Regions from separate parts of the Streptomyces sp. NPDC058279 genome, predicted to be linked through region 2. Evidence: riboswitches for the same ligand, from Rfam matches in the RefSeq annotation. Region 2 holds a riboswitch; each other region holds the start of a gene.

Region 1 (4,363 bases), on a different contig from region 2:
GATGTCGAGGGCGGCCCGCGGCTGGAGGGCGCCGCGCTGACGCAGTACGTCGCGCAGGGTGCAGCCGGAGACGTACTCCATCGCCAGATACGTGTACGGGCCGTCCGTGCCCTGGTCGAAGACGGCGACGACATTGGGGTGCGCGAGCCGGGCCACCGACTTCGCCTCGCGGATGAAGCGGTCGACGAAGGCGGCGTCCGCGGCGAGCGCCGGGTGCATCACCTTGAGCGCGAGGACACGGTCGAGGCGCGTGTCGAGGGCCCGGTAGACCGTGGCCATGCCGCCGGCCGCTATGCGGGCGTCGATGCGGTAGCGGCCGTCGAGCGTCTGCCCGACGAGGGGGTCATCCAGGGTCGTGTCCACCCGGCGATTCTACGAGCCGCCCCGGCGGGCCCCGCCGGTGCGGGTGGGCTTGCAGCCCAGCTGTGACGATGCGGGGGGTGCGGGGGTACGGGTCCGCCCGCGCCCGGGGCCCCCACCCCCGCGACCCCCGCCCCGGGGGCGGTGTTTGCCCACCCGCACCCTCGGTCCCGGCCGCCCCCGGGGCGGTACCGGGGCCGAGGCCGCGGAGGTGGGCCCCGGGGGCGGGCGGACCCGTACCGCCGCCCCCCGCCCTCAGAACGCCGGGCGTTCCGGGTCGAGGGTGGCGCGGCCGTCCTTCGGGGAGGAGGCTTCCGCGAAGCGGCGCTGGGGGATGCGGCCCGCGCGGTACGCGAGGCGGCCCGCCGTGACCGCGTCCCGCATGGCCGCCGCCATCAGCACCGGCGCCTGCGCGCGGGTCACCGCCGAGGCCAGCATCACCCCGGCGCAGCCCAGCTCCATCGCCAGCGCGGCGTCCGACGCCGTACCGGCCCCCGCGTCCAGGATCACCGGCACGCCCGCCCGCTCCGTGATCAGTTCGAAGTTGTGCGGGTTGCGAATGCCCATCCCGGAGCCGATCGGCGAGCCCAGCGGCATGATCGCCGCGCAGCCCACGTCCTCCAGCTTCCGGGCCAGCACCGGGTCGTCGTTCGTGTACGGCAGCACCGTGAAGCCGTCGTCGACCAGGATCTCGGCGGCGTCCAGCAGCTCGACGCCGTCCGGCAGCAGGGTGCGTTCGTCCGCGACGACCTCCAGCTTGATCCAGTCCGTGCCCAGCGCCTCCCGGGCCAGGCGCGCCGTCAACACGGCCTCGCCCGCCGTGAAGCAGCCCGCCGTGTTCGGCAGCACCGCGATGCCGAGCTTGTCCAGCACCGACAGCACCGAGCCCTGGACCGTCGGGTCCAGCCGGCGCATGGCGACGGTCGTGAGTTCCGTACCGGAGGCGACCAGCGCGCGCTCCAGCACGTCCAGGCTCGGGGCGCCGCCCGTGCCCATGATCAGGCGGGAGGCGAAGCTCCGGCCGCCGAGGGTGAAGACGTCGTCCGCCATGGGTCAGCCTCCCTGCACCGCGGTCAGGACCTCGACCCGGTCGCCGTCGTCCAGCAGGGTGTGCGGCCACCGCCCGCGCGGCACGACCGTCTCGTTGAGGGCCGCGGCGACCCCCTTGGAGGCCACGGTCAAGCCGGCGACCACCGCGTCGAGCGTGGTGCCGGCCGCGACCTCGCGCGGCTCGCCGTTGACGGAGATGGTCATGCGTACGACTCCTGACGTGCCTCGGTGAACCGGCGCGGGGTGAAGGGGCGGGCGATCTCCGGCAGCGTGCCGGTGGCCAGCAGCTCCGCCATCACGTCGCCGGTGAGCGGGGTCAGCAGCACCCCGTTGCGGTAGTGCCCCGTCGCCAGGTGCAGACCGGGAAGCGCGGTCGGCCCCAGCAGCGGGGCGTTGTCGGGGGAGCCGGGCCGCAGCCCGGCCCGGGTCTCGGTCAGTGGCAGTTCGGTGATGCCCGGCACCAGCTCGTGGGCGTCGCGCAGCAGCTCGTAGACCCCGCCGGCGGTGACGGTGGTGTCCCAGCCCAGCTCCTCGCTGGTCGCGCCGACGACGAGTTCGCCGTTCTCCCGCGGCACGAGGTAGACGTGGCTGCCGCGCACGACCGCCCGTACGGTCCGGGACAGGAACGGCGCGTACGGGGCGGGCACCGTCAGCCGCAGCACCTGGCCCTTCACCGGCCGCACCGGGACCGCCACCTCCGGCGGCACCCCGGGCAACCGCCCCGAGAGCGAGCCCGCCGCCAGGACCGTCTGGCCGGCGCGGAGCTCCGTACCGTCGTCGAGCAGGGCGCCGGCGGCCCGGTCGCCGGAGACGAGGAGCCGGGCGGCGACCGCCCGGTGCACGGCCACACCGGCGCGTTCGCAGGCGGCCAGCAGCGCGGCCGTCAGGCGGCGCGGATCGACCTGGTGGTCGCCGTCGACCCGCAGCCCGCCGCGTACGCCCGGGGCCAGCATGGGCTCCAGGCGGCGACACTCGCGGCCGGTCAGCCACTGTGAGTCCAGCCCGCAGCGGCGCTGGAGGGCGTGCAGCTCCCGCAGGTGGAGGCGGTCGTCGGCGTCGAGCGCGACGGCGAGGGTGCCGCAGGCCCGGTAGCCGATGTCCATGCCGCCGCTCGCCTCGGCGAGTTCGGCGGCGAACTCCGGGTAGCGGGCGGCGGAGGCGACATTGAGCCCGAGCAGGGTCTCCTCGCCGTAGTGCAGCTCGGTGACGGCGGCGAGCATGCCGGCCGCGACCTGGGCGGCGCCGCCGCCGGGGGCCGGGTCGGCCAGTACGGTCCGCAGTCCGCGCCGGGCGGCGCGCCAGGCGGTGACCAGGCCGATGATGCCGCCCCCGATGACGAGGACGTCGGACCCCTTCGGGGATCCCCTCCGAGACGAGTGCATGGGCGTCCAGCCCCTCCCTTCGCCGGCATGACCCGGATCAGGTTCGTACGGTCGGAGGCCGGCCAGCCTCCCTCTCAGCCCGGTGCGTCCGGACTCCCGCGATAGGTACGGTGGCCAGACTAACCCCGCCGCGCACGCCGGGTAAGGCTGCCTCCCCCGGGCATGTTCCTGATGAAACGTCAGAAGATTAGGGTGGGCCGCGTGAGCGAGCAGACGGAACAGACTCAGAGCGGCGTCGTCATCGTCGGTGCCGGAATGGCCGGGGTGCAGACCGCGGTCGCCCTGCGGGAACAGGGCTTCACCGGCCCCGTGACGCTGCTGGGAGCCGAACCCCACCAGCCCTACGACCGGCCCCCGCTGTCCAAGGCGGTGCTGCTCGGCAAGGCCGAGGGCTCCGCCTTCGACGTGGACTTCGAGGCCCTCGGCATCGGCCTGCGGCTCGGCGTCGAGGTCACCGGGCTACGGGCCGAAGCGCGCGTCGTGGACACCGAGGCGGGCCCGGTCCCGTACGACGTCCTCGTCCTGGCGACCGGCGCCCGCCCGCTGACCCTGCCCGGCTCCGACGGGGTCCCCGGCGTGCACCTGCTGCGCACGCTGGACGACGCGACCCGGCTGCGGCCGGTGCTCGCGGCGGCGCCGCCGGTGGTGGTGGTCGGCGCCGGGTGGATCGGCGCGGAGTTCGCGACGGCGGCCCGGGAGGCGGGCTGCCCGGTGACCGTGGTCGAGGCGGCGGAGCGGGTGCTGGCCGGTGCCGTGCCGGCGGAGGTCGCCGAGCCGATGGGGCGCTGGTACGCCGAGGCGGGCGCGGAACTGCTGACCGGGGCCCGGGTGGCGTCCGTGGAGGAGGGCCGGGTCCATCTGGCGGACGGGCGGACGCTGGAGGCGGGCGCGGTCGTCGTCGGCGTCGGGGCGCGGCCGGCGACGGACTGGCTGGCCGGATCCGGGGTCGAGCTGGGCGCGGACGGGTCGGTCACCGCCGACTCCCGGCTGCGGACCTCCGTGCCGGGCGTGTACGCGGTCGGGGACTGCGCGTCGTTCCCCTCGGCGCGGTACGGGCAGCGGCTGCTGGTCCACCACTGGGACAACGCGCTCCAGGGCCCGAGGGTGGTCGCGGCGAACGTGGTCGCGGGGGAGGCGGTGGAGACCGAGCCCTACGACCCGGTGCCGTACTTCTGGTCGGAGCAGTTCGGGCGGTTCGTGCAGTACGCGGGACACCACGGCGGGGCGGACGAGATGGTGTGGCGCGGCGATCCGGCCGGCCCGTCGTGGTCGGTGTGCTGGCTGCGCGGCGGGGCGCTGGTGGCGGTCCTGGCGGTGGGGCGGCCCCGGGACCTGGCGCAGGGGCGCCGCCTGATCGAGGCCGGCACGGCGGTCTCCGCGGCGGCGGTCTCCGACTCCGACACCCCGCTCAAGTCGGCGGCCGTCTGACCCGGCCCCAACCCGGACGGGGTGGTCCAGGTACCGGCGGCGAGTCCGAGATGGCAGGCTTGTGCCCGTGACCGAGATTGACGCAAAGATCGATGCCCTTGTCCCCGCCTGGCTCTACCTCCCCGACATCGCCGAGATGCTCG
Region 2 (4,363 bases):
GCCCGTCCCGGCGGGTCCCGCATACGATGCTCGGGTGGGCCCGCAGACTCGGCCCATGCCCATCGTGCCCGATGCCGCCGGCCGTGACTTCGACGACCGGGAAGCACGCGATCGGGGGGTCGCCGCCGACAGCGGCCCCCTCTTCCGCGCCGAGACGCCGCCGCAGGAGCCCATGCCCAGCCCCCCGCCTCCGCCCTCGCCGGCACCCCAGGACGCCTCCCCGCCGCCGAAGAAGCGCGCGGGGCGGGACCTGCGGGCCGCCATAGGGGTCGGCGTCGGCCTCGGAGCGGTGATCTTCGCCTCGCTCTTCATCGTCAAGGCCGTGTTCGTCGGTGTCATCGTCGTCGCGGTCGTCGTCGGCCTGTGGGAGCTCACCTCCCGGCTCCAGGAGAAGAAGGGCATCAAGGCGCCGCTGGTACCGCTCGCGGTCGGTGGCGCCGCCATGGTCATCGCCGGATACGTCCGCGGCGCCGAGGGCGCCTGGGTGGCGATGGCGCTGACCGCCCTGGCGGTGCTGGTCTGGCGGATGACCGAGCCGCCCGAGGACTACCTCAAGGACGTCACGGCGGGTGTCTTCGCCGCCTTCTACGTGCCCTTCCTCGCGACCTTCGTGGCGATGCTGCTCACCGCCGACGACGGGCCCCAGCGGGTCGTCACCTTCCTGGTGCTGACCGTCGTCAGCGACACCGGGGCCTACGCGGTGGGCTGGCGCTTCGGCAAGACCAAGCTCGCCCCGCGCATCAGCCCCGGCAAGACCCGGGAGGGCCTGGCCGGCGCGGTGGCGTTCGCGATGGCGGCGGGCGCGCTGTGCATGGAGTTCCTCATCCACGACGGCGAATGGTGGCAGGGCCTGCTGCTGGGGCTGGCCGTCGCGGTCAGCGCCACCCTGGGCGACCTCGGCGAGTCGATGATCAAGCGGGACCTGGGCATCAAGGACATGGGCACCCTGCTCCCCGGTCACGGCGGCATCATGGACCGGCTCGACTCGCTGCTGCCGACCGCCCCGGTGGTGTGGCTGCTGCTCGCCGCGTTCGTCGGCACCGGCTGATACCCGCCCCCGGGGGCTCCGACCCGCGGGTTTTTCACCAGTGCGGCCCCGCTGAGCTGCGGCGACGTACACGCGAAGGCTTCGGGTGGGTCCGGGCGGTTACTCTTGAAAGGCGCGCTGCTTCTGCGGCGCGCCTTTCGTCTTACAAGGAGTACCCGCCATGGCCCGCCCCGTTCCGGGAGAGCTCACTTTCGTCGCCCCTCGCGGAGCGAAGAAGCCGCCCCGGCACCTCGCCGACATGACCCCGGCCGAACGCCGCGAGGCGGTCGCCGCGATCGGCGAGAAGCCGTTCCGGGCCAAGCAGCTCTCACAGCACTACTTCGCGCGGTACGCGCACGACCCCGCCGAGTGGACCGACATCCCGGCGGCCTCGCGGGAGCGGCTCCGCCAGGAGCTGCTGCCCGACCTGATGAGCGTCGTGCGGCACATCTCCTGCGACGAGGACACCACCCGCAAGACCCTGTGGAAGCTGCACGACGGCACCCTGGTGGAGTCCGTGCTGATGCGCTACCCCGACCGGGTCACCATGTGCATCTCCTCCCAGGCCGGCTGCGGCATGAACTGCCCGTTCTGCGCCACCGGCCAGGCCGGGCTGGACCGCAACCTGTCGACCGCCGAGATCGTGCACCAGATCGTCGACGGCATGCGCGCCCTGCGCGACGGCGAGGTCCCCGGAGGACCGGCCCGACTGTCGAACATCGTCTTCATGGGGATGGGCGAGCCGCTCGCCAACTACAACCGCGTCGTCGGCTCGATCCGCCGGCTGACCGACCCGGAGCCCGACGGCCTCGGCCTGTCGCAGCGCGGCATCACCGTCTCCACCGTCGGCCTGGTCCCGGCCATGTTGCGCTTCGCCGACGAGGGCTTCAAGTGCCGTCTCGCCGTCTCGCTGCACGCGCCCGACGACGAGCTGCGCGACACCTTGGTGCCGGTGAACACCCGCTGGAAGGTGCGCGAGGTGCTGGACGCGGCCTGGGAGTACGCCGAGAAGTCCGGCCGCCGCGTCTCGATCGAGTACGCCCTGATCCGGGACATCAACGACCAGGCGTGGCGCGGTGACCTGCTCGGCAGGCTGCTCAAGGGCAAGCGGGTCCACGTCAACCTGATCCCGCTGAACCCGACGCCCGGCTCGAAGTGGACCGCCTCGCGGCCCGAGGACGAGAAGGCGTTCGTCGAGGCGATCGCCCGGCACGGCGTCCCGGTGACCGTACGAGACACCCGCGGCCAGGAGATCGACGGCGCCTGCGGTCAGCTGGCCGCGTCCGAGCGCTGACCCCGCCCCGCCCGCCCCGGGCGGACTCTCCTGGGGGCCGGATCGGCCACGGGGTACCCTGTGGCCGAACCAATTGCATATTCCGACAGGGGAGCGCCACAGCGCTGAGAGTGCGGTAACCGTCATCCGCAGACCCTCTGAACCTCGCCCCGGTCATTCGGGGTAGGAAGTTCGGTCATTCACTCAAGCTGTTGCGCCCTGCCCGGCGACCGCTCGCATGGAGCGCCGGGCAGGGCCGCGTCTTCTCCTGGACATCCCAGGAGGAATTCACCAGTGAGCACCACCAAGAAGTTCGCGGGCGCGCTGCTCGCGACCGCGCTGGGCGTCACGACGCTCAGCGCCTGCGGCGGCGATGCCAAGGACAAGGCCGCGGGCGCGAGCGACGCGCCGAAGTCCAAGACCGTCACCCTCGTCTCCCACGACTCCTTCGCCGTGAGCGAGCCGGTCCTCAAGGAGTTCGAGCAGCAGAGCGGCTACACCGTCAAGGTGCTGAAGTCCGGGGACGCCGGCGCCGCGCTCAACCAGGAGATCCTCACCAAGGGCTCGCCGCGCGGCGACGTCTTCTTCGGCGTGGACAACACGCTGCTCTCCCGCGCCCTCGACAACGGCATCTTCACGCCCTACGAGGCCAAGGGCCTCGGCGACGTCAAGCCCGAGTACGTGCTCGACCGGCAGCACCGGGTCACCCCGGTGGACTCCGGCGACATCTGCGTCAACTACGACAAGCAGTATTTCGCGGACAAGAAGCTCGCCCCGCCGCAGACGCTGGACGACCTGATCAAGCCCGAGTACAAGAACCTGCTGGTCACCGAGAACGCCGCGACCTCCTCGCCCGGCCTCGGCTTCCTCCTCGCCTCCGTCGGCAAGTACGGCGACGAAGGCTGGAAGGACTACTGGAGCAAGCTCAAGGCCAACGGCGTCGAGGTCGTCGACGGCTGGGAACAGGCGTACAACGAGCGGTTCTCCGGCTCCGCCGGCGGCAAGAAGGCCAAGGGCGACCGGCCGCTGGTCGTCTCCTACGCCTCCAGCCCGCCGGCCGAGGTTCTCTACGCCGACCCGCAGCCGGCCGAGGCGCCGACGGGCGTCGCCACCGGCACCTGCTTCCGCCAGATCGAGTTCGCCGGCCTGCTCAAGGGCGCGAAGAACGAGGCGGGCGGCAAGGCGCTCCTCGATTTCCTGGTGAGCAAGAAGTTCCAGGAGGACATGCCGCTCCAGATGTTCGTGGACCCGGTGGTCAAGGACGCCAAGCTGCCGGAGGTGTTCACGAAGCACGGAGTGGTGATCGACAAGCCGGAGAACGTCGCGCCGGACGTCATCGCCAAGAACCGTGAGCAGTGGGTCAAGGCATGGTCCTCGCTCGTCGTGAAGTAGCACGCCGGAGCGCTCCCGCGGCCCCCGCTCCCGTCCCCGCGGGGCGGGAGCGCGGGCGGGCCACGGCCGTCAGGCTCGCCCTGATGGCCGTCCCGCTCGTCTTCTTCGGGCTGTTCTTCGCCTATCCCGTCGCCGCGATCGTCGGGCGCGGGCTCAAGACCGACGAGGGTTGGCAGTTCGGCCGGATCGCCGAGGTGCTCGCCCGGCCCGACATCGCCGACGTGCTGTGGTTCACCACTTGGCAGGCACTCGCCTCGACCGGGCTCACGCTGCTGATCGCGCTCCCCGGCGCGTACGTCTTCGCCCGCTTCGACTTCCCGGGCAAGGGGCTGGTGCGGGCGGTGGTCACGGTTCCGTTCGTGCTGCCGACCGTGGTGGTCGGCACGGCCTTCCTGGCTCTGGTCGGCCGGGGCGGGCTGCTGGACGAACTGTGGGGGGTCCGGCTCGACACCACCGTCTGGGCCATCCTCCTCGCCCACGTCTTCTTCAACTACGCCGTCGTCGTACGGACGGTGGGCGGGCTCTGGGCACAGCTCGACCCACGCCAGGAGGAGGCCGCGCGGGTGCTGGGCGCCGGGCGGATCGCGGCGTGGCGGCGGGTGACACTGCCCGCCCTGGCCCCGGCGGTGGCCGCCGCCGCGCTGATGGTGTTCCTGTTCACCTTCTCCTCC
Region 3 (4,363 bases), on a different contig from region 2:
AGTGGAGCGTGGAACACCCTCGTGGAACGGGCCCGCGACTCCCCCCATGGGTCGCGGGTGCGCTCCGTACGCGGTGCAGCCTCAGTCGGCGAGCGGCAGGTAGACCCGGTTGCCCGAGGCCGCGAACTCCGCGGACTTCTCCGCCATGCCGGCCTCGATCTCCTCGGCCTTGAGGTCTCCACCGTGTTCACGACGGATGTCCTGGGAGATCTTCATCGAGCAGAACTTCGGACCGCACATGGAGCAGAAGTGCGCGGTCTTGGCCGGCTCGGCCGGCAGGGTCTCGTCGTGGAACTCGCGGGCGGTGTCCGGGTCGAGGGCCAGGTTGAACTGGTCCTCCCAGCGGAACTCGAACCGGGCGTCCGACAGGGCGTCGTCCCACTCCTGAGCTCCGGGGTGGCCTTTCGCCAGGTCAGCAGCGTGCGCCGCGATCTTGTAAGTGATGACGCCGGTCTTCACGTCGTCCCGGTTGGGCAGACCCAGATGCTCCTTGGGCGTGACGTAGCAGAGCATCGCGGTGCCCCACCAGGCGATCATCGCCGCGCCGATGCCCGAGGTGATGTGGTCGTACGCGGGTGCGACGTCCGTGGTCAGCGGCCCGAGGGTGTAGAACGGCGCCTCCTCGCAGATCTCCTGCTGGAGGTCGATGTTCTCCTTGATCTTGTGCATCGGGACGTGGCCCGGGCCCTCGATCATCGTCTGGACGTTGTGCCGCTTGGCGATCGTGTTCAGCTCGCCCAGCGTCTTCAACTCCGCGAACTGCGCGGCGTCGTTGGCGTCGGCGATGGAACCGGGGCGCAGTCCGTCGCCCAGCGAGTAGGTGACGTCGTACGTCGCGAGGATCTCGCAGAGCTCCTCGAAGTTCGTGTAGAGGAAGTTCTCCTTGTGGTGGGCGAGGCACCACGCGGCCATGATCGAGCCGCCGCGGGAGACGATGCCGGTCTTGCGCCGGGCAGTCAGCGGGACGTACGGCAACAGCACGCCGGCGTGCACCGTCATGTAGTCGACGCCCTGCTCGGCCTGCTCGATGACCGTGTCCTTGTAGATCTCCCACGTCAGCTCTTCGGCGCGGCCGTCGACCTTTTCGAGCGCCTGGTAGAGGGGAACGGTGCCGATCGGGACCGGGGAGTTGCGGAGCACCCACTCGCGCGTCGTGTGGATGTTGCGACCGGTGGAGAGGTCCATGACCGTGTCGGCGCCCCACTTGGTCGCCCAGGTCATCTTGTCGACCTCCTCCTCGATGGAGGAGGTGACCGCGGAGTTGCCGATGTTGGCGTTGACCTTCACCAGGAACCGCTTGCCGATGATCATCGGCTCGATCTCCGGGTGGTTGACGTTGGCCGGAAGCACGGCGCGACCTGCGGCGATCTCCTCGCGGACGACCTCCGGGGAGACGTTCTCGCGGATCGCCACGTACTCCATTTCCGGGGTGATCTCGCCCCGGCGGGCGTACGCGAGCTGGGTGACCGCCGCGCCGCCCCGGCCGCGGCGGGGCTGGCGCGGGCGACCCGGGAAGACCGCGTCGAGGTTCTTGAGGCCACCGCGCGGCGAGGTGTGCTTGATGCCGTCGTCCTCGGGGCGCACGGGACGGCCCGCGTACTCCTCGGTGTCCCCCCGCCCGATGATCCAGTTCTCCCGGAGCGCGGGAAGACCCCGGCGGACGTCGGTCTCGATCTGCGGGTCGGTGTACGGACCGGACGTGTCGTAGAGCGTCACGTCCTTGCCGTTGGTGAGGTGGACCTGGCGGACCGGCACCCGGATGTCGGGCCGGGAGCCCGCCACATATCCCTTGTGCCAGCCCGGCTCGCGCCCGGTCTGGCCGTCGGCGTCCTGGCTGACGGCAGGCGTGCGTGCATCCTGAATGGTCATGAGACCTATCTCCCTACGCCGGCATTACCCGGTAACAGGTTCGGCGGTCGACGCAGCCTCCTCCCGTACCCGCCGTTTCGGCGTGCGTACGGTGATCAGCGCCCTCTCAGCCCGGTGCTCCGAGCTCCCGCGTTGTGCAAAGTAGCCCCCACGCTAGCGTCATCTGTGGCGTGCTGAACAGTGGGCCCCCCTCATCTCTTGCGATGATCGGTCGGTGACGTCCTTGCCGCAACCTCCCATCAGTCCCCCCGAGCCCCCGGGTCACACCGACCACGGACACACGCACCACGGACATGCCGACGAATCCGCACACGCGCCCTCCCCCCGGTCCGCGCACGGCCATTCCCACAGCCATGGGCACGGCCCGGCGGCTCCTGTCTCCCTGCACCTGCGCAAGGTCATCGCCGCCGTATTGATCCCCTTCGCGGCCGCCGTCTTCGTCGGGATGGTGGTGCTCTGGCCGGGCGGAGCCCCCGCGCACGAGCGGACCGGTGTCGGGTTCGACCGGCAAACCCAACAGGGCAAGGTCGTCTCGTTGGCGAGTGTGGACTGCAAGTCCGTCAACGCCTCGCAGGTTCCACCCACGGGCGACACGTCGACCCCTTCGGGGCGCGAGGCCACGGCGGAACAGACCGGTGCGTGCAAAAAGGCGACCGTCGAGGTCGGTACCGGCCCGGACAAGGGCCGCACCTTCGTGGAGATCGTCCAGCCGGGAGCCCCGCGGCAGTTGTCGAACGGCCAAGAGGTGGTGGTGGCCTACGCGCCGGACGCCCCACGGGACCTCCAGTACTCGGTCATCGACCTGAACCGGAAGCTCCCGTTGGCCTTGCTGGCCGGTATCTTCGCCATCGCCGTCGTCGTGGTCGGCCGGATGCGCGGCGTGTTCGCCCTGGTGGCACTGGTCGTCAGCTTCGGCGTGCTGACGCTGTTCATCCTCCCGGCGATCCTGCAGGGCTCCAATCCGCTGGTCGTAGCCGTCATCGGGGCCAGCGCGATCATGCTGATCGCGCTCTACATGTGTCACGGCCTGACGGCACGCACCTCGGTCGCCGTTCTCGGCACGCTGGCGTCGCTGGTGCTGATCGGTCTGTTGGGTTCGCTCTTCATCGGATGGGGGTTCCTCAGTGGCAACACCGATGACAACACGGGACTGATCCACGGCCTGTATCCCGACATCGACCTGAGCGGTCTGTTGCTGGCGGGGGTGATCATCGGATCCCTCGGCGTGCTCGACGACGTGACGGTCACCCAGACGTCGGCGGTCTGGGAGCTGCACCAAGCCGATCCCACCATGGGATCACGTGCCTTGTACCGAGCCGCCATCAGGATCGGACGCGACCACATCGCCTCCGTGGTCAACACCCTGGTGCTCGCCTACGCCGGCGCGGCGCTCCCCTTGCTCCTTCTCTTCTCCATCGCGAACAGCAGCATGGGTGCGGTGGCCAACAGTGAGTTGGTCGCCGAGGAGATCGTCAGGACATTGGTCGGCTCCATCGGGCTCGTGGCCTCCGTACCGGTGACCACCGCCCTGGCGGCGCTGGTGGTTTCCGCCGACCGGCCGGGGGACCCGAGCACCACCCCGGCCGCGAAGCCCTCACGCGGTGGCCGAGGGCGTCGGCGCAAGCGCTGACCGGAGCCGAGCGGAGCCGAGCCGGGCCGGCGTGAGGGGGCCGGGTGGGGGCGGTCGGAGTCAGTCCCGTCAGCCGGCGTTCTGCTCGTTCTGCCGGGACTCGGCGAGGATTCTGTCGAGCGCCTCGTCCAGTGTCCCTTCGAAGGCCCCGAGGTTGCGCTCCTGACCGAGCGGAACGAGCCGGTCGGTGCGGTCGAGGAAGGCGACCAACGGCGCCGCTCCCGCGCGGAACAAGGCTCGCTCGCCGCCGACCTGCAGGCGGATGTGGACGTCCGACAGCTCGTCCGGGTGGGACGGGGCGATGTGCACGTCGCCGTCGCCGCAGGGCTTGTTGATGCCATCGAGGAGGAGCTCCCGACCGAACGCCCACGTCACAGGCGCGTCGCCGGGAAGGTGGAAGGTCAGTCGCACCGCGTAGGGGTCGTGAGCGTCGTACCGGAGTTCCACCGGGATCCGGAAGGAGAGCTCCTCGGAGACGAGAAAGCTCATCATGACCTCTGCCTGTACCGACTCGCGCATTGCCTACCCCGATGTTGTGGAAGTGGCCAGGAATGGTCCCCCCATGGGCCCTCTTGACAAGAGTGGTGGAAGCGCTAGCAGATCACAAGGAGTGAGATTTCAGATACTGATAGAGAACGAGAGGGTGCTCAACAGCGCGCCTACTTCACTCCGCAGTCGCTCAACTGCATAGCGCAATCGGTGTTCTTGGTGCAAAGGGAACGAAATCGCCATGGTTGCAGCAGTATCTCCCACCGCAATAGGGATCGCCGCACACACCGTGCCCAATACATATTCCTGACGCTCCGTAATCAACTCCATGTGTTGCAGGGAGCCGAGGCGTTGCTCCAGAGCGCGTTCGTTCCG

The links. Region 2 has a riboswitch for thiamine pyrophosphate ahead of ACFVXJ_RS22365 (thiamine ABC transporter substrate binding subunit). Riboswitches for the same ligand answer to the same signal wherever they lie in the genome.
Region 1: it holds a riboswitch for thiamine pyrophosphate, as region 2 does, so the genes downstream of both, thiO (glycine oxidase ThiO) here and ACFVXJ_RS22365 (thiamine ABC transporter substrate binding subunit) in region 2, are expected to answer to the same signal.
Region 3: it holds a riboswitch for thiamine pyrophosphate, as region 2 does, so the genes downstream of both, thiC (phosphomethylpyrimidine synthase ThiC) here and ACFVXJ_RS22365 (thiamine ABC transporter substrate binding subunit) in region 2, are expected to answer to the same signal.

The regions. Positions count from the first base shown of each region.
Region 1 covers NZ_JBHVYA010000002.1:111,583-115,945, reverse strand. The annotation lists gene pknB (Stk1 family PASTA domain-containing Ser/Thr kinase) at 1-363, opposite strand, end outside; gene ACFVXJ_RS05275 (thiazole synthase) at 616-1,410, opposite strand; gene thiS (sulfur carrier protein ThiS) at 1,414-1,614, opposite strand; gene thiO (glycine oxidase ThiO) at 1,611-2,792, opposite strand; TPP riboswitch at 2,790-2,902, opposite strand; gene ACFVXJ_RS05260 (NAD(P)/FAD-dependent oxidoreductase) at 2,994-4,220, shown strand; gene ACFVXJ_RS05255 (Rv2175c family DNA-binding protein) at 4,288-4,363, shown strand, end outside.
Region 2 covers NZ_JBHVYA010000012.1:89,478-93,840, reverse strand. The annotation lists gene ACFVXJ_RS22375 (phosphatidate cytidylyltransferase) at 1-1,048, shown strand, start outside; gene rlmN (23S rRNA (adenine(2503)-C(2))-methyltransferase RlmN) at 1,209-2,321, shown strand; TPP riboswitch at 2,399-2,508, shown strand; gene ACFVXJ_RS22365 (thiamine ABC transporter substrate binding subunit) at 2,595-3,692, shown strand; gene ACFVXJ_RS22360 (ABC transporter permease) at 3,776-4,363, shown strand, end outside.
Region 3 covers NZ_JBHVYA010000004.1:303,694-308,056, reverse strand. The annotation lists gene thiC (phosphomethylpyrimidine synthase ThiC) at 82-1,869, opposite strand; TPP riboswitch at 1,863-2,010, opposite strand; gene ACFVXJ_RS11180 (YibE/F family protein) at 2,093-3,499, shown strand; gene ACFVXJ_RS11175 (SsgA family sporulation/cell division regulator) at 3,569-4,018, opposite strand; gene ACFVXJ_RS11170 (IclR family transcriptional regulator) at 4,118-4,363, opposite strand, start outside.